Regions from separate parts of the Cupriavidus sp. CER-90 genome, predicted to be linked through region 2. Evidence: riboswitches for the same ligand, from Rfam matches in the RefSeq annotation. Region 2 holds a riboswitch; the other holds the start of a gene.
The links. A riboswitch is a leader RNA that binds a small molecule or an ion and turns the genes downstream of it on or off. The one in region 2 is predicted to bind glycine.
Positions count from the first base shown of each region.

Region 1 (11,760 bases), on a different contig from region 2:
CGCCGTTCGCTCCGGATCTGCTGCGCGCACTGAAAGGCGCGCAGCATGCCGGCGACATCAAGCCGGAAATCAGCCCGTCGATGATCGAGATCAGCACCGGCATCTGCCATGACTATGCGCAGGCGCTGGAGGAACTGACCGTGATGCGCGACCTGATGGTCAATGCGTCGCGCGGGCTGAACCTTGGCATCTGCGGCGGCGGCACGCATCCGTTTCAGGTCTGGTCGGAACGCACGATCTCGAATTCGCCGCGTTACCAGTACATTTCCGAACTTTATGGCTATCTGGCCAAGCAGTTCACCGTGTTTGGCCAGCACGTGCACATCGGGTGCCCGACCCCCGATGAGTCGCTGTTCCTGCTCCATGCCATCGGGCGATACGTGCCGCACTTTATCGCGCTGGCCGCTTCGTCGCCTTACGTGCAGGGGGTGGATACGGGGTTTGCATCGGCGCGCCTGAATTCGGTCGCGGCGTTCCCGATGAGCGGCCGCGCCCCGCATGTGCTGACGTGGGACGGCTTCGAGGCGTACTTCAACAAGATGCGCGCCACCGGCGTGATCGAAAGCATGAAGGACTTCTATTGGGATATCCGTCCCAAGCCGGAGTTCGGCACGATCGAGGTGCGCGTGATGGATACCCCGCTGACCGTTCAGCGCGCCTGCGACATCGCGGCCTATATCCAGGCACTGGCGCGCTACCTGCTGTTGTCGCGCCCATTCATGCCGCAGGAAGACGACTACCTGGTGTACACCTTCAATCGCTTCCAGGCGTGCCGCTTCGGGCTGGAAGGCGAATACGTGCATCCGAACGAACTGACCCGGATGCCGATCGCGGACCATATCCTGTCGATCTGCGACGCGCTGGAGCCTCACGCCGAGGCGCTGGGGTCGCTCCAGGCGCTGGCCAATATCCGCGCCCAGGCGGCGGCGCGCGACAACGACGCACGCCTGGTGCGCACGGTGAACGACGAGGCGCACAGCCTGCGTGACACGGTGCGCCGTACCTGCGAATTGTGGGAATCCTGACGCATTGCCCGGGCTGAGGCCGGGGCCAGGGCTGGGCCGATCCTGGACCAGCCCGCAGCAAGCCTCCCCGGCGCGCTAGATGCCGTGCGGCACGCTGTCCCCGTCGCGGCCGCTGGCCAGCCCGAGCTGCTTGTTGGCCGGGACGGCGACGTCGATCAGCTTGGGCCGCGGCAGGTTCAGGTTGCGCATCATCATGATGAACTCGTCGCGCGTGCGGCCGGCTACCCGGCTGTTGGTGGCGCGCTCGTGGCCGATCGTTGATTCGGTCCGGCCCTTGTAGTCGTGCGCGGGGTAGACGCGGGTGTCGTCGGGCAGGCGGAAAAGCTTCTGCGTCAGGCTGTCGAACAGCGTGCCGGCGTCGCCCGACTGGAAGTCGGTACGACCGCAGCCGTCGATCAGCAACGCGTCGCCGGTGAAGATCCGCCGCGTCATGCCTTCGGGCGACGGCTCCTCCCAGAGATAGCTCATGCTGCCGGCGGTGTGGCCGGGCGTGTGGATTGCGCGCAGCACCTGGCGGCCGAACGGAATCGTATCCCCATCGATCAGTTGTTTCAGCGCGGGCTTGATGTCGCAGCCCGACGGCGCGGCGGTGCTGGCGCCCGTCAACTGGGCAAGATGGCCGGCTGACGTGATGTGATCGGCGTGCGCGTGGGTCTCCACGACCCAGGCCAGTTTGGCGCCGGTCTGCTCCAGCAGCGCGAGATCGCGTGTGGACTGGCGATCGACGGGGTCGATCAGCACGGCCTCGCGCGTGTCGGCGTCGATGAGCAGGTAAGTGAACGTGGACGAAGCCTCGTCGAACAACTGGTGAAAGGTCTGCATGGCGGTATTGTTGTGGCAAACCGGAAGTGCTTCCATGATACGTCGCCGGCCAGCGCCGGCCAACGGATGCCACGTGCGTCAGCACTCGACAATATTCACCGCCAGGCCACCGCGCGCGGTTTCCTTGTATTTGGTCTTCATGTCGGCCCCGGTTTCGCGCATGGTCTTGATGACCGAGTCCAGCGACACATAATGCGTGCCGTCGCCGCGCAGGGCCATGCGCGCCGCGTTGACGGCCTTGACCGATGCCATGGCGTTGCGCTCGATGCACGGAATCTGCACCAGGCCGCCGACCGGATCGCAGGTCAGGCCCAGGTTGTGCTCCATGCCGATCTCGGCCGCGTTCTCCACCTGCTCCGGCGTGCCACCGAGCACGGCGGCCAGCGCCCCGGCCGCCATCGAACAGGCCACGCCGACTTCGCCCTGGCAGCCCACCTCGGCGCCCGAGATCGACGCGTTGAGCTTGTAGAGCAGACCGATGGCCCCGGCTGTCAGCAGGAAGTCGACCACACCCTGGGTGTTGGCGCCAGGCACGAAACGGTCGTAGTAATGCAGCACGGCGGGGATGATGCCGGCCGCGCCGTTCGTCGGCGCCGTGACCACGCGACCCCCGGCGGCGTTTTCCTCGTTGACGGCGATGGCGTAGAGGTTGACCCAGTCCATGACCGACAGCGGGTCGGACAGCGTGCGCTCGGCGCGCAACGTCAGGTGCCGATAGAGCTCCGGTGCCCGGCGCTTGACCTTGAACGGGCCGGGCAGTTCGCCGTCCGTGCGGCAACCGCGCGCCACGCACTGCTGCATGACATCCCAGATATGCAGCAGTCCGCCCGTCACCTCGTTCTCCGGCCGCCATGTCAGTTCGTTCTCGAGCATGAGCCGGGCAATCGACTTGCCGCTGGCATGGGCCATGTCGAGCATCGCGCGTCCCGTGCGAAACGGGTGCGGCAACTGCTTGCCGGCGGCCAGGACCTGCGTATTGGGCGCGCCGGCGGTGACGACGAAGCCGCCGCCCACCGACAGGTAGCGGGCCTCGCGCAGCGATGCGCCATCGGCATCATAGGCGTGGAACTTCATGCCATTGGGATGCTCGGCCATGGCTTCGCGCCGATAGAACACGATGTGCTCGCGTTCCACGAACGGCACGGTGTGCCGGCCCAGCAGCGACAGCTGCTTGCTGGCGCGCAGCGCCGCCAGCTTGGCGTCGATCGCCTCCGGATCGACCGTGTCGGGCGATTCGCCCATCAATCCCAGGATCACGCCCTTGTCGGTGCCGTGCCCCTTGCCCGTGGCGCCGAGCGATCCGTAAAGCTCCGCGCGCACGCTGGCCACCCGAGGCAGCAGGCCGTCGCGTTCCAGGCCATGCGCAAACATCAGGGCCGCCCGCATCGGGCCCACGGTGTGGGAGCTCGACGGGCCGATGCCCACCTTGAACAGATCGAAGACGCTGACTGCCACGGCTGAACTCCAGATTGGTTGCCGGCGCGGTTTGTGGGACCGTTTGCCGTAAGGCCGCTAGGCCGGCTTGTCCTGATCGGAATGGGCCGGATGACGCCATAGTGCGCCGGGTTCGGCGGGACCGGAAGCCGGCGGCGGCTCCTTCATCTTCACGCTGATGGAGCCGTCGGTTTCCAGAATCGCGAAATGCACGTCTTCCACGCGGGCGCAGCCGTTGCGGCGCAACACCTTGTGCAATTCGTGCGTGCTGATGCGTTCGCGGCGCATGACTTCCTCGTAGACCTCGCCCTGGTGGATCACGATCTGCGGACGGCCGTCGACCAGCATTTCGAGCGGACGGCTACGCCACGTGACATACCCGAGCAGCGCATCGGTCCCAAACAACGTGCCCGCCAGGATCAGCCCCGCCAGCACCGAGTTGTCGCCGGCATTCATCGCGTTCTGAACCGCGTTCGAGATGATCAGCAGCAGGACAAGATCGAACGGCGTGAGCTGGCCGATCTGCCGCCGGCCCGAAATGCGCATCAGCAACAGAATGGCGCCATAGACGATCAGGCCGCGCAGGACGAATTCCCACCAGGGCGCGCTGAGATTCCACATGAATGAGGCCTCCGCTCAAGGACGGCGCCGGATACCGGCGCCCGCTCCCTGAGCATAGTCCGTCGGCGGCATCCGCGTGTATCGGACGCCGCCTGACGGGCTGGCGCTCACTCTTCGGCGTACTCGCTCATCGGCACGCACGAGCAGAACAGGTTGCGATCGCCATACACGTTGTCGGCACGGCCAACCGGCGGCCAGTACTTCTGCGTGCGCAGCGATGCCAGCGGGTAGGCCGCTTCCTCGCGCGTGTACTTGTGCGTCCACTCGTTGCCGACCACCACGGCCGCGGTGTGCGGGGCGTGCTTGAGCGGGTTGTCCTCGCGGTCGAAGCTGCCGTCTTCCACCCGCGCGATCTCGCCGCGGATGGCGATCATCGCGTCGATGAAGCGGTCGAGTTCGTGCAGCGATTCGCTCTCGGTCGGCTCGATCATCAGCGTGCCCGGCACCGGGAAGCTCATGGTCGGGGCGTGGAAGCCGTAGTCCATCAGGCGCTTGGCCACGTCCTCGTTGGTGATGCCGGTGGTCTTCTGCAGGGGGCGCAGGTCGAGGATGCACTCGTGCGCCACCAGGCCATGCTGGCCCGTGTACAGCACCGGGAAGTGCGGCGACAGGCGGCGCGCCACGTAGTTGGCGGTCAGGATTGCGTTCTCGGTGGCGGCGGTCAGGCCGGCCGAGCCCATCATCGCGATATACATCCACGAGATCGGCAGGATGCTGGCCGAGCCGAACGGCGCGGCCGAGATGCCGCCGATGCCGTTGTCGTCGCGACGGTAGCCGACGCTGTCCTGGTTGGGCAGGAAGTCGGCCAGATGCGCCCCCACGGCTACCGGACCGACGCCCGGGCCGCCGCCGCCGTGCGGAATGCAGAACGTCTTGTGCAGGTTCAGGTGCGACACGTCGCCGCCGAACTGGCCCGGCGCGGCCACGCCGACCATCGCGTTCATGTTGGCGCCATCGACATAGACCTGGCCGCCGTGCTTGTGCACGATGTCGCAGATCTGCTGCACGCCCTGCTCGAACACGCCGTGCGTGGACGGGTACGTGATCATGATCGCGGCCAGGTTCCTGCTGTGCTGCTCGGCCTTCTTCGCCAGATCGTCGAGGTCGACGTTGCCGTTGTCGTCGCAGGCCACCACCACGACCTTCATGCCGGCCATCTGCGCCGACGCGGGGTTGGTGCCGTGGGCCGACGACGGGATCAGGCAGATGTCGCGATGGCTCTCGCCACGGCTGGCGTGGTACGCGTGGATGATCAGCAGGCCGGCGTATTCGCCCTGCGAGCCGGCGTTCGGCTGCAGGCTGACCGCGGCGTAGCCGGTGGCGGCGCAGAGCATGGCCTCCAGCTGGTCGATCATCTCGCGATAGCCCACCGTCTGGTCCAGCGGGGCAAATGGGTGGATGTTGCTGAACTCGGGCCACGTCACCGGAATCATCTCGCTGGTGGCGTTGAGCTTCATCGTGCAGGAGCCCAGCGGAATCATCGTGCGGTCCAGCGCCAGGTCCTTGTCGGCCAGCGAGCGCAGGTAGCGCAGCATCTCGTGTTCGGCATGGTGCGTGTTGAACACCGGATGCGTCAGGTAGGCGCTCTGGCGCGCCACGTTGCCCGGGAAGCCGTCGCCGACCGATGCCTCGATCTTGTCGAAGTCGGGCACCGGCTTGCCGTGCGCGAAGATCTCCCACAGCGTGACCACGTCGTCGCGCGACGCGGTTTCGTCCAGCGAGATGCCGATGCGCGACGCGCCGGCGTGGCGCAGGTTGATGCCGCGCTGCGTGGCCGTGGCGTGGAACGCCTCGGTGTTGAAGCCGGTTTCCAGCGTCAGCGTGTCGAAGAACGTCTCGTTGACCGGGGGCAGGCCCAGCGCCTTCAGGCCGGCGGCCAGCGTGGCGGTCAGGCGATGCACGCGTTGCGCGATGCGCTTCAGGCCCTGCGGGCCATGGTAGACCGCATACATCGACGCCATCACGGCCAGCAGCACCTGCGCGGTGCAGATGTTCGAGGTGGCCTTCTCGCGGCGGATATGCTGCTCGCGCGTCTGCAGCGCCAGGCGGTAAGCCTTGTTGCCCTGCGCGTCGATCGTGACGCCGACCAGGCGGCCCGGCATCGATCGCTTGAATTCATCCTTGACGGCCATGTAGCCCGCGTGCGGACCGCCAAAGCCGAGCGGCACGCCAAATCGCTGCGAGTTGCCCACGGCCACGTCGGCGCCCCATTCGCCCGGCGCGGCGATCAGCGTCAGCGCCAGCAGGTCGGCGGCGGCCACCACCCGGCCACCGGCCGCATGCACGGCGTCGGCAATGGCGCGGTAGTCGGCCACATCGCCATTCACGCCCGGATACTGCAGCAGCACGCCGAAGGCGTGGGACTGCGCGGCGTCCGCAGCCGGGCCGACCTTCACCTCGATGCCCAGCGGCAGCGCGCGCGTGCGGATCACTTCCAGCGTTTGCGGCAGCACATCGTCGGCCACGTAGAACGTGTTCGACGCATGCTTGTGGACGCGCTGCAGCAGCGTCATGGCCTCGGCAGCGGCCGTGCCTTCGTCGAGCATCGACGCATTGGCGATGTCCAGGCCGGTCAGGTCCGTGATCATCTGCTGGAAGTTCAGCATCGCCTCCAGGCGGCCCTGCGAGATTTCCGGCTGGTACGGGGTGTAGGCGGTGTACCAGGCCGGGTTTTCGAAAATGTTGCGCAGCACCACGCCCGGCGTGAGCGTGTTGTAGTAGCCCTGTCCGATGAAGCTCTTCAGGACGCGGTTCTTGCCGGCCAGGCCGCGCAGGCGGGCCAGCGCGGCTTCTTCGGTCAGCGGGGCGGTGAACTCGCCCAGCGACATGCCGTCGCGGCGGCGGATGGCGGCGGGCACCACGGCGTCGATCAGCGCGGCGCGGCTGTCGAAGCCAAGCACCTTGAGCATGTGTTGCTGTTCGGCGCTGTCGGGGCCGATGTGGCGGGCGGCGAAGGCGTCGCGCGCCTCCAGTTCGGCCAGCGTGGGCCGTGTACCTTGGGCGGCGGCATTCATGGGAAGCGGGGCGTTCATGGCAAGGAATCTCGGGGAGCGGGCGGCGGGCAGGTGGTCGGCCTGTCCGCCGCGCGCGGCATCAAACAGTCAGCGCGATCAGGCGCCGACGCTGGCCTTGTAGGCGTCGACGTTCATCAGGCCGTTCACGTCGTCGGCGTTGGCCGGCTTCAGCTTGAACAGCCAGGCGTCGAAGGCGTTGGCGTTGACCGACTCGGGCGCTGCCGAAGCGGCGTCGTTGACGGCGATCACTTCGCCAGCCACCGGGGCGTAGATGTCGGAAGCTGCCTTCACGGACTCCACCACGGCCAGGGCGTCGCCGGCACCCACCGACTTGCCCACTTCGGGCAGTTCCAGGAAGACGATGTCGCCCAGGGCGTCCTGTGCGTGGTCGGTAATGCCGATCGTCAGCGTGCCGTCGGCTTCGACGCGCACCCATTCGTGCGACTCGGTGTACTTCAGGTCAGCGGGGAAGTTCATGAGGTTCTCCGGGATACAGTTTGTTTCTTGTTTCATTCACCCGGTCCGCAGCAGGTTGGGCTCGAGCGGACGGGCGGAAGGGCGACCGTTTGATGTGAAGCCGGGCGATGCCTCAGCTCACGAGTGCCTTGCCATTACGCACAAACGGCAGTTTAACCACAGTCGCGGTCAGTTTGCGGTCACGAATCTCGACCTGGACGTCGGTGCCCGGCGCCACGCCCTTCGGCAGGCGGGCGAACGCGATCGACTGCTGCAGGCTCGGGCTGAACGTGCCGCTGGTGATTTCGCCGGTGCCGGCCGCCGTGATGACCTTCTGGTGCGCACGCAGCACGCCGCCCTTGTCGCGCAGGATCAGGCCCGCGAACGTCTGCTTCTGGCCGCCCGCCACCAGGGCCTGCTTGCCGATGAAGTCGCGCTCGCTCTGCAGGTCGACCGTCCAGGCCAGGCCGGCGTCCAGCGGCGAAGTATGGATATCCATGTCCTGGCCGTACAGGTTCATGCCGGCTTCCAGGCGCAGCGTGTCGCGCGCGCCCAGGCCGGCCGGACGTACGCCCGCGGCGATCAGCTTTTCCCAGATGCCGGCGACGTTCTCGGCCGGTACCACGAGCTCGAAGCCGTCTTCGCCCGTGTATCCGGTGCGGGCGACCATCAGTTCGCCCATTTCCGGGTCTTGCACGACCAGCGCGTTGAACGGCTTCAGCGCATCGGCCGGCTGGGTGGAGGGGAAGGCCTGGTAGACCTTGGCGCGGGCGTTGGGGCCCTGCACGGCCACGATGGCCAGCTTGCCGGTGCCGGCCGGTGCCACGTCGCCGCGGCGCGGTGTGATCGTCACGCCGCTGCCGGTGGCGGCATTGCGCGACTGGATCCATTCGATGTCGCCAAGCGCCGTGCTGGCGTTCACCACCAGGCGGAAGTGGTCCTCGGCAAAGAAGTAGACGATCAGGTCGTCGATGACGCCGCCTTTTTCGTCGAGCATGCACGAATACAGCGCCTTGCCCGGCGTCTGCAGCTTGTCGACGTTGTTGGCCAGCAGGCCGCGCAGGAAGGCCCGCGTGCCGGCCCCGTGCAGGTCGACCACGCACATGTGCGACACGTCGAACATGCCGGCATCGGCACGCACGGCATTGTGTTCCTCGATCTGCGAACCGTAGTTGACCGGCATGTCCCAGCCGCCAAAGTCGACCATGCGGGCGCCGAGGGCGCGGTGGATAGCGTTGAGGGGCGTGGCCTGGAGCGTCATGGATATCCTCGGGGGCGGTTCGAAAACGAAAAAAGGGTCATCCGCCGCAACGATCGGGCGCACCAATGTGCATCCAATCCGCTGCGGCGGATGACCCCTCTGTCCTCGATACCTGAGAGATTACGAAGCCGGAACTTCGTGCGCCCCTTCGGTGGACATGCTCACCACGGCATCAGGGCAGTGGCGGATGTCGCTCTCCAGAGTGCGGCATGCATCGTGTGCATGTTGCATGCCGATCCGGTCGGTCCATGGTGCCTGAGAGTTTGCGGGTGGTTCCCCTTCGGCGGCGCAATCGATGCGCGCTCTCCCGGCCGGATGCGCGAGAATGTACGGGACCGGTCAGCCTTTGTCAAACCTACGCCCGACGCCGGCCGGCGGTCCCGCCCCCGGGATTGGAATCGCCCGCGGGTCGGTTAGCGACGGTCCTTCGTCACGACATTACCGACCACGCCGCCCACGGCCGCGCCGCCCAGCGTACCCAGCGCGCTGCCGTCGGTCAGGACGGCACCGCCGAGCGCACCGGCGCCCGCGCCAATGGCGGTATTACGCTGCTTCGGGGTCATGTCCGCGCAGCCCGCAAAGCCCACCAGCGTCACGCCGATCAGGGCAACTTTCGAAAGGGTGCGAAGCGTCTTCATGATTGGCTCCTTTGTTGTCATCGAGATCATCGTTTCCGATTTGTTGATATGTCCCGGACCGGTCGCGCCACGCGCAAGACCCGTGCGGTCCTGTGAGATAAGAGGCAAGCTCCATGCCCCGGGATCCGCCGCTTTACGATTGTTACCAGCCTGAAACGCCTCTTGTCGGACGCCGCCCGACACGCCCGTGCGCGCCTGCGGCGCGTGTTAACATCGACGCCTTCGGCGCGCCACCCCCAGGTGCGCCATGCGCCATTCCGCCTGCCACGTTCCCCAACCTCATGACTCTCGGACTCAATGCCGCGCAATCCGAAGCGGTGCGCTACCTCGACGGCCCCTGCCTTGTGCTGGCGGGCGCCGGATCAGGCAAGACCCGCGTGATCACGCAGAAAATCGCCCACCTGATCGAGGACAAGGGGTTCGAGCCGCGTCACATTGCCGCCGTCACGTTCACGAACAAGGCGGCGAAAGAGATGCAGGAGCGCATTGCCAAGCTGATGGAAGGCAAGACCACGCGCGAAGGGAAGCGCATTCCACTCAAGCAGCTGACGGTTTGTACGTTTCACTCGCTGGGCGTGCAAATCTTGCGCATGGAGGCGGAGCATGTCGGGTTGAAGCCACAATTCTCGATCATGGATTCGGACGACTGCTTCGGGCTGGTCCAGGAGCAGCTGAGCACCACCGACAAGAAGCTGATCCGCAGCGTGCAAGGCACCATCTCGCTGTGGAAGAACGGCATGGTCGATCCCGAGACCGCGCTTGCGCAGGCGGCCAATGCCGACGAGCACCAGGCCGCGATGGTCTATCGCAACTACGTGGCCACGCTGAACGCGTACCAGGCGGTGGACTTCGACGACCTGATCCGCCTGCCCGCCGAACTGTTCGCGCGCGACGAGGCCGTGCGCTTGAAGTGGCAGAACCGGCTGCGCTATTTCCTGGTCGACGAATACCAGGACACCAACGCGTGCCAGTACCAGCTGCTGAAGCTGCTGGCCGGCGGCTCGCACCTGCGCGCGCCGGCGTTCACGGCGGTGGGCGACGATGACCAGGCCATCTACGGCTGGCGTGGCGCCACGCTGGACAACCTGCGGCTGCTGCAGACCGATTTTCCGGACCTGAAGGTGGTCAAGCTGGAGCAGAACTACCGCTCGACCGTGCGCATCCTCGAAGCGGCCAACGCGGTCATCGCCAACAATCCGAAGCTGTTCGACAAGAAGCTGTGGTCGGAACACGGCATGGGCGATCCGATCGCCGTCCATCCGATGAACGACGAGGAGCACGAGGCCGAGTCGGTGGTGTTCCGCCTGTCCGCGCACAAGTTCGAGCGCCGCGCGCAGTTTCGCGATTACGCCATCCTGTATCGCGGCAACCACCAGGCGCGCCTGTTCGAGCAGATCCTGCGGCGCGAGCGCATTCCGTACGTGCTGTCGGGCGGCCAGAGCTTCTTCGACAAGGCCGAGATCAAGGACATCTGCGCCTACCTGCGCCTGATTGCCAATCCGGACGATGACCCCGCGTTCATTCGCGCCATTACCACGCCGCGCCGTGGGGTGGGCAACACCACGCTCGAGGTGCTGGGCACGTTTGCGGGGCAGGCCAAGGTGTCGCTGTTCGAGGCGGCGATGATGGGCGGCATCGAGGCCAGGCTGCAGCCGCGCCAGCTGGAGCCGCTGCGCACGTTCTGCGAATCGATGGTGCGCCTGGCCGAGCGCGCGGCCAGCGACCCGGCCACCGTGGTGCTGGACGACCTGATGGAAGGTATCCACTACGAGGCCTATCTGTACGACACCTTCGACGAACGGCAGGCGCAGTCGCGCTGGACCAATACGCTGGAATTCCTGGACTGGCTCAAGCGCAAGGGCACGCGTCCGGAGGCCGAAGGCGACGGCGAGGCCACGGGCGCCGACACGGCCGACGGCTTCGGCGACGAAGGCAAGAATCTGCTCGAACTGACCCAGACCGTGGCGCTGATGAGCATGCTCGAAGGCCGCGACGAAGATCCCGACGCGGTGCGGCTGTCGACCCTGCACGCGTCGAAAGGCCTGGAATATCCGCACGTGTTCCTGGTGGGCGTGGAAGAGGGCATCCTGCCCCACACGCGCGAGGACGAAGACCTGGACGACGAGAAGATCGAGGAAGAGCGCCGGCTGATGTATGTGGGCATCACGCGCGCGCAGCGCACCCTGCAGATCAGCTGGTGCAAGAAGCGCAAGCGGGCGCGCGAAACCTATTCGGTCGAGCCGTCGCGCTTTATCGCCGAGATGAAGCTGGAGGAAGCGCCAGCACCGCAGGACACCACGCCGGCGATGAGTCCGAAGGACCGGCTCGCCGGCCTGAAGGCGCTGCTGAACAAGCCCGTCGCGGCCTGACTTGATACAAGGCCGACAAGACGGCCGGGGTCGGGCTCACTACGATTGGCGGCGCGTGGAAACGTCCCTCGGACGTTCCTGCGACGCACCGCGCCCGCCCTTCGGCTGCGGTGTGGCTGG
Region 1 covers NZ_JBYGYM010000002.1:1,456,568-1,468,327, forward strand. Annotated here, with positions in the region: gene AC24R4_RS17215 (YbdK family carboxylate-amine ligase) at 1-1,025, shown strand, start outside; gene AC24R4_RS17220 (MBL fold metallo-hydrolase) at 1,101-1,847, opposite strand; gene AC24R4_RS17225 (L-serine ammonia-lyase) at 1,926-3,302, opposite strand; gene AC24R4_RS17230 (DUF421 domain-containing protein) at 3,360-3,902, opposite strand; gene gcvP (aminomethyl-transferring glycine dehydrogenase) at 4,010-6,934, opposite strand; gene gcvH (glycine cleavage system protein GcvH) at 7,013-7,393, opposite strand; gene gcvT (glycine cleavage system aminomethyltransferase GcvT) at 7,506-8,633, opposite strand; glycine riboswitch at 8,723-8,844, opposite strand; glycine riboswitch at 8,866-8,953, opposite strand; gene AC24R4_RS17250 (YMGG-like glycine zipper-containing protein) at 9,047-9,271, opposite strand; gene AC24R4_RS17255 (UvrD-helicase domain-containing protein) at 9,553-11,640, shown strand.
Region 1: linked by a shared signal. The riboswitch ahead of gcvT (glycine cleavage system aminomethyltransferase GcvT) and the one ahead of AC24R4_RS07925 (D-amino acid dehydrogenase) in region 2 are both predicted to bind glycine.

Region 2 (11,760 bases):
CGCACGGCCCCATCCAGTTCGATCCGTCCACCCTGGTGTTCCATTACGCGCAGGAGATCTTTGAAGGGCTGAAGGCGTACCGGCTGCCGGACGGCGGCGGCGCGCTGTTCCGTCCCGATGCGAATGCACGCCGGTTCCAGAACTCGGCCCGCCGCCTGGCCATGCCTGCGCTGCCCGAAGAGTTGTTCCTGGAATCGGTGCGGGAACTGGTCCGCCTGGACCGTGCGTGGATTCCCTCCGGGCAAGGCTCGGCGCTGTACCTGCGCCCGTTCATGATCGCCACCGAAGTGGTGCTGGGCGTCAAGCCTGCCGCCGAATACCTGTATTGCGTGGTCGCCTGCCCGGTGGGCGCGTACTTCAAGGGCGGCGCCTCGGCGGCGGTCACCTTGTGGGTGTCGGACACCTACACGCGCGCCGCGCCCGGTGGCACCGGCGAGGCCAAGTGTGGCGGCAACTATGCCGCGAGCCTTCTCGCCCAGGCGGAAGCCACCCGCGAGGGCTGCGACCAGGTGGTATTCCTCGACGCCGTGGAGCGGCGCTGGATCGAGGAACTGGGCGGCATGAACGTCTTTTTCGTCTTCGACGACGGCACCCTGCAGACGCCACCGTTGACCGGCACGATCCTGCCCGGCATCACGCGCGATTCGCTCATCACCCTGGCACGCGACCTTGGCCTGACCGTGCGCGAAGAGCCGTACGCGATCGACCAGTGGCATGCCGATGCACAGAGCGGGCGCCTGCGCGAAGCGTTTGCGTGCGGCACCGCGGCGGTGGTGACGCCCATTGGCAAGGTGAAGGGGCGCGCGTACAACTTCACCATTGGCGACGGCGGGGCGGGCGAGATCACGACGCGCCTGAAGGGCGCACTGGTCGACCTGCAGCAAGGCCGCGCGGCGGACCCGCACGGCTGGCTGGACCGCCTGTTCTGACCGGCGGCCACGGCGCACGGTTGCGCCACGAATTGCCTATACTTGCATCAGTCCCTTCACCCATGCATGAACTATGGAATACGCTCCAGGCATCAGCCAGCTGGCCGGCCTGCTTGCCGATCCCGGGCGCGCGGCGATGCTGTGGGCGCTGATGGATGGCAGTGCCCGGCCCGCGGGCGAGCTGGCGCTGATCGCCGGGCTGTCGGCGTCGTCCACCAGCGGCCATCTGGCACGGCTGTCCGAAGGCGGCCTGCTGGCCGTGGAATCGCGCGGGCGCAACCGCTACTACCGTCTTGCCGCGCCGGAAATCGGTGTGGCCATCGAGGCGCTGGCCACGGCGTCGCTGGTCAGCCAGCCGCCGCGCATGCGGACCGTGCCCGTTTCGCGCGGGACGCCGCCGGCGCTCAGGCAGGCCCGGACCTGTTATGACCACCTGGCCGGGGAACTTGCGGTGGGTCTGTTCGAACGAATGTCGCAGGCGGGATGGCTGGCCGTGGATGGCACGCGGATCGACCTGACCGGCGACGGCTCGCAGGCCATGGCGCAGTTGGGTATTGATCTCGTTGCCACGCGGCGCAAGCGCCGCCAGTTCGCCTGCACCTGTCCCGACTGGAGCGAGCGCAAGCCCCATCTGGGCGGCGCGCTCGGTGCCGCCTTGCTGGAAACCATGCTGGAGAAAGGCTGGATCGAGCCTACCCAGGCGTCACGGGCATTGCGCGTGACGCCGCGGGGGCATCGCGAGATCGGGAAAGTGGCCGCATGACAGGCGCAGCCGGACCACAAAGGAGCCACAGATGGCAATAGAACTGGACGACGACGCGCAGGACGCGGTAAGCCGCCTGTTTGCGCTGATCAATCTGGGAGACACCCAGCAGACCACGCGGCATCTGGCGCTGTTCGAGGAAGCCCTGGACGACGCAGAGGAAGACGAGGCCGACGCCGAGATGCTGCTCTTCCAGATCAAGGAGATCATCGACTGGGAGGCGGGTTTCCATGTCGACTGGAAGGATGTCGAATCCTTCATCGGCTGTCTCAACCAGCTTTGCGAGCGCATCGACCTGGAGATCAACTGGGGCACCGACGACCCCGAGGACGAGGATTTCCTGGAGGGCACCAGCGTGCCCGAGCTGATGGAGCTGGCCACCGACCAGCTGCGCGTGGCCGGCTACACGCTGTGGAACTGGGATACCGGCGGCGACGCCTACGCGGGCTGGATCACGCGCAGCGAGGACGACGACGAAATGCTCGAGATTGCCGACACGCTCGGCTTCGACCTGCGCAGCGGCGACCAGCCTTACTGAATCGGGCGCCGGCCGGTCACTCCAGCGTCAGGATCGTGGGCGCGGCGTCGTCCGCGTCCGGCGCCTCGGCGGTGTCCGGCAGCAAGGTGGCGCCCAGGCGCGAAGTGGGACGGCGCGCGTTCTCCGGCACCCCCAGCGTTTCTTCCAGCGCGTTCAGGAAGGCGCGCACGCTGGCCGGCATCAGCTTGCGCGCCGGCATCAGCACATACACCTTGAGCGGCGACGACGAATAGCCGGGCAGCACGCGCACCAGCTGGCCCTGCACCAGTTGCTCGTGGACAAAGCGCGGCGACAGGCGCGTGACGCCCAGGCCATCGACCGCCGCCTTCAGCCGCACCTCGGCGTTGTGCGTGCAGATGCGCGGCGCCACATCGAGCGAGAACGTCTCCACGCCATCGCGCAGGAATTCCCAGTTCGAATCGTCCAGGTTGCCCACGGTCGGCCAGCCCTGCAGGTCTTGCGGCGCGCGCGGCAGGCCGCGCTCACGAATCAGCGAGGGCGCCGCATAGAACGCGCGCTCGATCAGCACGACGCGCTTGCTGGCGAACGAGCTGTCATGCAGGCTCGTATCGGTCATCACGAAGGCCAGGTCGTAGCCGTGGCGGATCAGGTCGGGCTGGTCCCAGTTCATGTCCAGTTGCACGCGCAGCGACGGGTGCTGCTTGAGCAACCGGTTCACTGTCGGCGACAGATGCTGCGAACCCACCTCGTAGGGCGTGGCGATCCGGATCGAGCCGCTCACTTCGGCGCTGACCGAGGCCGCCTCGGCGCTGATCTCGCGCAGTGCGCCGAACAATGGCGCCACGCGGTCATAGAGCTGCTGGCCGCGCTGGGTGACACGTACACGGCGCGTGGTGCGCTCGAACAGTCGCACGCCAAGCTGGCCTTCCAGCCGCGCCACGGCGGCGCTCGCCGATGACTTCGGAACTTCGGCCAGTTCGGCCCCTTGCGTGAAGCCGCCCCCTTCCACCACGCGGCAGAAGATTTCCCAGTCCTTCCAGTCAATCGTTTTCATGCGAAACCTTTCGAAGCTCGGCACCGGGAAAACCCTTACCCGATGGGCCGCGATTGTCCCACAAGACGAACAATGATGAAGTCCACGTTCAATGTAGGGATATTACGAGAACGTGACACCGACGTGACGTTACTGGCGACTGTGCGATGGCAGCCACGCGGCATCGGGAAAACCTATATTGAGAATCGATCTCATTAGGCTCTACGATGCCTGCACCCGCCCAGATGGGCTTATTTGTCCGAGGAGTTGAGCCATGCACAAGATCGTCGCCGCAGCCTTTGTCGGCCTGTTTTCCACTGCCGCGTTCGCAGGCGCCAAATGCGAGAAGCATCCGAAGTCCGAATGGATGCCCGAGGCCGACGCGAAAGCCAGGATCGAGGCCCAGGGCTACAACATCAAGAAATTCAAGGTCGACGGCAACTGCTACGAGATCTACGGCACCACGAAGGACGGCAAGAAGGCCGAAATCTACTTCGATACCAAGACGCTGGACGTCGTCAAATCGGAAATCGGGAAGTAAGCATGGCAACCCCGGCGGATCGCGTTTATCCGCGCGACACGATTCGCGTCTGGGACGTGGCCGTCCGCTTCACGCACTGGAGCGTGGCGGCCATCGTCTGCTATGACCTGATCGACGACTCCGGCGACCCGTTGCACCGCATCCTGGGCTACGTGGCCGCCGGGCTGGTGCTGTTCCGCATCGTTTGGGGCTTCGTCGGCACCGAGCATGCGCGCTTCCGGGCCTGGTTGCCGCGTCCCGCCGGCGTACTCGCCTATGGCCGTGCACTGATGCGCGGCCGCGCGCCGCGCTTCGTCAGCCATACCCCGCTGGGCGCCGTGACGATGCTGGCCATGTGGGCGCTGATCCTGGCGCTGGCCGTCACCGGCTGGATGTCGCGGCTCGACCCGTTCTGGGGCGAGGACTGGCCCATCGACATTCATCGCTGGCTGTCGAATACGCTGCTCGGCCTGATTGCGCTGCATGTGGCGGCGGCCATCGCGATGAGCCTCAAGGGCCGCGAGAACCTGATCGCCGCGATGCTTACCGGACGCAAGCCGCGCGACGCCGACCCCTCGCCCTGAAAACCGGAAACGTCGGGCTTTCGGAATTGCCACGCGCTGCCTACGATGGTTGCCAACGCCGCTGCGCGTGCGTGGCCGCGGCGCCAACCAACCCGGAGAACGACAATGAAGATCCTGATGGTGCTCACCTCGCATGACCAGCTTGGCAACACGGGCAAGAAGACCGGCTTCTGGCTCGAGGAATTCGCGGCGCCGTACTACGTGTTCAAGGATGCCGGCGTCGACGTCACGCTGGCGACACCCAAGGGCGGCCAGCCGCCGATCGATCCCAAGAGCGACGAACCCGACTTCAAGACCGACGCCACGCGCCGGTTCCAGGGCGACCCGGCCGCCCAGCAGCAACTTGCAGCCACGCTGACGCTGGACCAGGTCAAGGCCGACGACTTCGACGCGGTCTTCTATCCCGGCGGCCACGGCCCGCTGTGGGACCTGACCGAAGACAAGCGGTCGATCGCGCTGATCGAAGCCTTCGACCGCGCCGGCAAACCCATGGCCCTGGTGTGCCACGCACCGGGGGTGCTGCGCCACGTGAAGCGGGCCGACGGCGAGCCGCTGGTCAAGGGCCGCAAGGTCACCGGCTTCACCAATACCGAAGAAGAGGCCGTGCAGCTGACCAGTGTGGTGCCGTATCTGGTGGAAGACGTACTGAAGGCAAACGGCGGGCAGTTCTCGCGCACCGATGACTGGGGCAGCTACGCCGTGGTCGATGGTCAACTGGTCACGGGCCAGAACCCCGCGTCGTCCGAGGCCGGGGCCCACGAACTGCTGAAACTGCTGAAGAAGTAGCCGCCGGCCGCCACGTCCGCGCGAGCCGGCCTGACTCAGCGTGCGCGGCGCGGCTTGGCCGCATGCCGCACCTCGCGCGTGAATTGCGCGCAGGCGTGCGTCATCAGGTCCTCGGAGCGATAGACCAGAAAAAGCTGGAAGTCGGGCAGCTCGTCGGCGATCGGCAAGCGCACCAGGGCCGCGGGGTCCAGCTTCAGCGGCCCCGTGCCATCGAACACGTAGTTCGACCATACGCTGATCAGGTCGGTCCGCGTTGCCAGCTGCAGCCCCAGCAGGTTCGACGCGCTCTGCACGATGCGCCGGGGCATGTCCAGGCGGTGCAGGCGCATCAGGCTTGCCAGGGGGCTGCCGGGATCGTCCAGCGGATCGAGCGTCAGCCAGTCCGCATCGAGCAGCGCACGCAGGCGTCGCGCACGGCGCAGCGGATGCCCGGGCCGCACGGCCAGGCCCATGCCGACCGAAAACAGCGGCTCCCACTGCATGCCGCCGCCACCGGGGCCGCTGTTGGTCGAGATCAGGCCAAGATCGAGCCGCCCCTCGCGCAACCCTTCCAGGATCTGCTGCGGTCGCAACTCCAGCGCGCGCAGCGTCACATTCGGATAGCTCTGCCGGTACGCCGCCATCGCATCGGGCAGCGCGCCGCTCGACGCCACGGCGGTAAAGCCGATATGCAGCTGCGCCTCGGCGTGCCCGCGAATCGACTCGATATCTTCCAGCGCGTGCCGCAGTTCCTGCTCCACCACCGTGGCGCGCCGTACCAGCGCCAGCCCATAGGCCGTCAGGCTCACCCCCCGCACCGAGCGCGACATCAGCGTCACGCCCAGTTCGCGCTCCAGCTCCGCAATGGCCTTCGACAGCGCCGGCTGCGACGTATGCAGGCTACGCGCGGCCTCGTGGATGCTGCCGTGCTGGGCCACCGCCAGCAGCACGCGCAGTTGTTGCAGCTTCATCAGGGTTTCTCCCCACCGGCTTGCCGCCGATGCCTTGCGATGGTGCGCGCCTGCGCAATTGCCGTGCATGGCACACCGGAATGCGCCGCGTAGGTACTAGTCCTGATGGTACGTGGCCAGTGATGGTGCCGGTGATGCCATTTCGTTATCACGATGACAATAAATGATTTTCGGGGCGGCGTGTTTGCCGGAATACTGCATCGCCAAGGACGTACAACTTCAGCGATGGATGCCCGCCAGGGCGCCACGATTTCCGCAACCCAGTTCGTGGAGCCCCCACATGAACGACGCCACCTTGCCCGCCGGCACGCCGCTCTCCGCTGCCAGCGTCGCCGCCCCCGCCACTTCCGCCACCCCGGCCAGGGCTAAGCAAAGCCAGTTCCGCCTGATCGCCGCATGCTCCATCGGCAATGCGCTGGAGATGTTCGACTTCACGGTCTACAGCTTCTTCTCGCTGCTGATCGGCAAGCTGTTCTTTCCGTCGGATAGCCCGTACGGGTCGCTGCTGCTGGCCGTGGCCACGTTCGGCATCGGCTTTGTCATGCGGCCGCTGGGCGGCGTGCTGATCGGCAACTATGCCGACCGCCATGGCCGCAAGGCCGCCATGACGCTGACCATCGGCCTGATGGTGCTGGGCACGCTGTGCATCGCGCTGGCCCCCACCTACGCCACGGCTGGCGTGTTCGGGTCGCTGACCATCCTGGCGGGGCGGCTGCTGCAGGGCTTTTCGCTGGGCGGCGAGATTGGCGCCTCCACCGCGATGCTGATGGAAGGCGGCGACGTAAAGGGCCGCGGCTGGCGCGTGAGCTGGCAGATCGGCAGCCAGGGCATTTCCGCGCTGGCGGGCGCCGCCACGGGCGCCACGCTCTATGCCTTGCTGCCCACCGCCGCGCTGGAAAGCTGGGGCTGGCGCGTGCCGTTCCTGCTCGGGCTGCTGATCGCGCCGGTAGGTCTCTATATCCGCGCCAATCTCGACGAGACGCACGAGGCCGACGCCCATGCCCCGAGCCCGGTCGGCGAACTGTTCCGCCGTCACGCCGGCAAGGTGGTGCTGGGCATCCTGGCGGGCACCGCCGGTACGGCCACGATGTACCTGGTGGTGTTCTTCATGCCGACGTACATGATCCGCGTGCTGCATATGCCGGCGTCGCTGTCGTTCCTGTCGGGCTGTGTCACGGGCGTCACGCTGCTGGTGGTGTCGCTGATTGCCGGCACGCTGGCGGACCGCCTTGACCGCCGCAAGCCGCTGGTGGCCGGGTCGCTGCTGTTCAGCCTGATGGCCGTCTATCCCGCGTTCTGGCTGATGAACCACTACCCGAGCGTCCCGCTGGTGCTGGGCCTGTCCGCGCTGCTGACCGCCAGCATCAACCTGGGCACCACGCCGCTGTTCCTGATGCTGCTGGAAATGCTGCCCGCCGGCGTGCGCGCCACGGGCCTGGCCGTGATCTACAGCGTGGGCGTGACGGTGTTCGGCGGGTCGTCGCAGTTCGTCGTCACATGGTTGCTCGCGAAGACCGGCAACCCGATGGCCCCCGCCTTCTACATGATGGCGTGCGGCGTGCTGGCCCTGGTGGCCGTGCTGCGCATCGCCGAGACACGCGAACACTGATCCCTGTCGATATCCGTCGCGACGCCGCGAGCCTGACTTTCCGAGACCACCATGACCCGAGAACCGACCCTGACCCCGTTTCAGCTGCTGCCGCACCTGTTGCCTGCCATCGACACCGAGACCTTCGTCAATATCCGCCGCCAGATCCATGCGCAGCCCGAACTGGGCTTCGAAGTTGGCGCCACCAGCCGGCTGGTGGCCACGCTGCTGGAAAGCTGGGGCTACGACGTGCACACCGGCATTGGCAAGAGCGGCGTGGTGGGCCAGTTGAAGGTCGGCAACGGCACACGACGGCTGGGCATCCGGGCCGACATGGACGCCCTGCCGATCGTCGAGGCCACCGGCCTGCCCTACGCCAGCAAGACGCCCGGCCGCATGCACGCCTGCGGGCACGATGGCCATACCGCCATCCTGCTGGCCGCCGCCCACGCGCTGGCCAGGTCGCGCAGCTTCGACGGCACGCTGAACCTGATCTTCCAGCCCGACGAAGAGAACCTGTGCGGCGCGCGCGCGATGATGGAAGACGGCCTGTTCGAGCGCTTTCCGTGCGATGCGGTCTTCGCGCTGCACAACATGCCCGGCGTGCCGGCCGGGTCGTTCCGGGTGCTGGAGGGGCCGGTCAGCCTGTCGTCGGACGTGGCCGATGTCACGATCCGCGGCGTCGGCGGCCATGGTGCGATGCCCCATCGTTCGAAGGACCCCATTGCCGCGTCGGCCGCCATCATCACCGCGCTGCAAACGGTGGTGGCGCGCAACGTGGCGCCCGACGACACCGCCGTGGTATCGGTCGGCTTCATCCACGCCGGTGCCACGCACAACGTGATTCCGGAGGAGGTCAAGCTCGGCCTCAATGTGCGCGCGGCGCGGCCCGAAACGCGCGCGCTGGTGGAAGCCCGCATCCACGAGATTGTCAGCCTGACCGCACAGGCCCACGGCGTGACGGCCCAGATCGACTATCGCCAGCTGACGCCGCCGATGGTCAACGCGGCCGGCCCCACCGCGCTGGCCGCCGAGGTCTGCCAGGAGCTGGTGGGCGCCGAGCACGTGGTCACGCAGGCGCCCAAGGGCCTCAATGGCAGCGAGGACTTCGCCTGGATGCTCGATGCGGTGCCCGGCTGCTATCTGATCCTGGGCAACGGCGAAGGCGAATTCGGCGGCTGCATGGTCCACAACCCCGGCTACGACTTCAACGACCAGGTGCTGCCGCTGGGCGCCGCAGCCTGGGTGCGGCTGGCGCAACGCTTCCTGGTGCCTTCGGCCTGACGGCAACAAACCTGATAGCCGAATCTTTAATTTCTATGGCATAGTGGCCACCGTTGTACCCCGCGATATCGGGAGAGCCCGTTGCTGCCGCCAGGCAGTACGGCGCCGAAGGAGCAACCGCCCCGGAAACTCTCAGGCAAAAGGACCGGTATCGCCATGGAACTCTGAAGAACCCCGGCTTGTACGTCGGCCGGCGGTACCGAAGGAGCAAGCGAGCCCCGGCTCGCGAATCTCTCAGGTCAAGGACAGAGGGGGCGTCCGCGAGAAGCGCATGGTGCGCCGCGGACTGCCACCCCATGACGTCCTGAAAGACCTTCCACATGAAATCCATTGCAGTGATCGGCGGCGGTATTACCGGCGTCACGACCGCGTACGCGCTGGCCAGGCGCGGGTTCTCCGTCACGCTGTTCGAGCGGCATCGCTATGCGGCCATGGAAACGTCGTTCGCCAACGGCGGCCAGTTGTCGGCCTCGAACGCCGAGGTCTGGACGCACTGGTCCACACTGGCCAAGGGCATCAAATGGATGCTGCGCGCCGATGCGCCGCTGCTGGTGAATCCGCGCCCCACCTGGCACAAGCTGAGCTGGTTCGCCGAGTTCATGGCGTCGATCCCGCATTACCGCGCCAACACGGTCGAGACCGCGCGCCTGGCCATCGCCGCGCGCCAGCACCTGTTTGCCTGGGCCGACGCCGAAGGCATCGACTTCGACCTGAAGCGGCGCGGCATTCTGCATATCTATCGCAACAAGGCGGGCTTCGAGCATGCCGGCCGGGTGTCGAAGCTGCTGGCCGAAGGCGGGCTGGAGCGCCACGCGGTCACGCCGGCCGAGATGCGCGACATCGAGCCCACGCTGGCCGGCGACTACTACGGCGGCTACTACACCGAGAGCGACGCCACGGGGGACATCCACAAGTTCACCAGCGGCCTGGCCGCGGCGATCCGGCGCCTGGGCGTGCATACGCTGTACAACCAGGATGTGCGGTCGGTGGCCACCACGGGCCGGCGCGCGACCGTGGTGTCGGCGGAAGACAACCTGCCCACATCGCGCGAATTCGATGGCGTGGTGGTGTGCGCGGGCGTGGCCAGCCGCGCCTTTGCCCGGCAGCTGGGCGACCGCGTCAACATCTATCCGGTGAAGGGCTATTCGATCACGGTGAACCTGAACGACGCGCAAAGCCAGGCCAGCGCGCCGACGGTCAGCCTGCTCGACGACGAAACCAAGCTCGTGACCAGCCGCCTGGGCACAGACCGCTTCCGCGTGGCCGGCACGGCCGAGTTCAACGGCATCAACCGCGACATTCGCGCCGACCGCATCCGTCCGCTGGTCGACTGGGTGCATGCCTGCTTCCCCGGCGTCAGCACGCGCAGCGTCGTGCCCTGGGCCGGCCTGCGTCCGATGATGCCAAACATGATGCCGCGCGTAGGCCGTGGCCACGCCGCCAACGTGTTCTACAACACCGGGCACGGACATCTGGGCTGGACGCTATCGGCAGTGACGGCCGAGATGGTGGGGGACGTGGTCCGGCAGGCCGCGACGCAGCACGCGCGCGTTGCGGTGGGCCAAGGTGTGGGCGGCGTGGCAGCTTGATACGCCCGCCCTCTCCCCCGCCCCTCTCCCGCCGTGCGGGAGAGGGGAGCAAACCGCCGCCGTCGACATGCCTTGGGTGTTCTCCCCTCTCCCGCGATGCGGGAGAGGGGTCGGGGGAGAGGGCCAGCCCGGCGAAAGCCCAAACGCTTCGCCAAAATGAAAAAGCCCTGCTCGTTGAGCAGGGCTTTCGAATTGGTGCCCAGAAGAGGACTCGGTCACCCAGGCGCGACCCCGGCTTGCGCTGGCAAGCGCAAGCTTTTCGAGTCCCCGCGGGCAGTCCGCAGGGACTGCCCTTTCTGGGCCGGAAATGAAAAAGCCCTGCTCGTTGAGCAGGGCTTTCGAATTGGTGCCCAGAAGAGGACTCGAACCTCCACAGTGTTGCCACCGCTAGGACCTGAACCTAGTGCGTCTACCAATTCCGCCATCTGGGCTTCGTTTCGCTGCATTGCTGCGTTGAAGCGAGACGCGAATTCTACATAAGCTCTGGCGATTTGCAAGCCCTTTTTCACGCGATCGTCAAAATCAGCTGTTCTGCACCCCAAGGTACAGGCTGCCGTCGACCACGTAGCGGTTGCGCCCCGCCCGCTTGGCGCGGTACATCGCGCTGTCGGCACGGTGCAGCAGCGGCTCCAGGCGCGGGGCTTCGGGCACCGCGCATACCGCGCCCACGCTGATCGTCACGTATGGCTGCACGGGCGTGCCGTTGTGCGGAATGGCCAGGTCCCGCACCACCGCCACCATGCTGCGGGCGATGGCGCGCGTTTCGTCCGCCGACGAATCCGGCAGCACCACCGCGAATTCCTCGCCGCCCAGCCGGGCGCAGAACTGCGGGCCCCGCAGCACGCCGGTCAGGGCTTCGGCCACCTGGCGCAGGCAGTCGTCGCCGCAGGGGTGCCCGTACAGGTCGTTGAATTGCTTGAACAGGTCGACGTCCAGGATCAGCAGGCCGATTTCCTTGTCGCGCTCATGCGCGCGCGCCACGGCGGCCAGCGATTCGCGCTGGAAGTAACGCCGGTTTGGAATGCCGGTCAGCGCGTCGATATCGAGGTCGGCCTGCACGCGCGACAGCTGCTCCGCCGTTTCGCCAAGCTGCGTGGCCAGCGCCTGTTCGCGCGACTGGTAGCGGCTGATGTCGCGCATGAACACCAGCAGGCCGATCTGCTTGCCGTCCATCCGGCACACGGGCTCCACCGTCAGTTCGTAGCCCAGGCCATCGGGAATGAAGGGCGCCAGCT
Region 2 covers NZ_JBYGYM010000001.1:1,770,841-1,782,600, reverse strand. Annotated here, with positions in the region: gene AC24R4_RS07975 (branched-chain amino acid aminotransferase) at 1-929, shown strand, start outside; gene AC24R4_RS07970 (ArsR/SmtB family transcription factor) at 1,003-1,692, shown strand; gene AC24R4_RS07965 (DUF6630 family protein) at 1,724-2,230, shown strand; gene AC24R4_RS07960 (LysR family transcriptional regulator) at 2,247-3,245, opposite strand; gene AC24R4_RS07955 (PepSY domain-containing protein) at 3,499-3,765, shown strand; gene AC24R4_RS07950 (cytochrome b/b6 domain-containing protein) at 3,768-4,328, shown strand; gene AC24R4_RS07945 (type 1 glutamine amidotransferase domain-containing protein) at 4,434-5,114, shown strand; gene AC24R4_RS07940 (LysR family transcriptional regulator) at 5,150-6,064, opposite strand; gene AC24R4_RS07935 (MFS transporter) at 6,345-7,673, shown strand; gene AC24R4_RS07930 (M20 aminoacylase family protein) at 7,725-8,936, shown strand; glycine riboswitch at 8,996-9,094, shown strand; gene AC24R4_RS07925 (D-amino acid dehydrogenase) at 9,257-10,525, shown strand; tRNA gene AC24R4_RS07920 (tRNA-Leu) at 10,870-10,956, opposite strand; gene AC24R4_RS07915 (diguanylate cyclase domain-containing protein) at 11,048-11,760, opposite strand, start outside.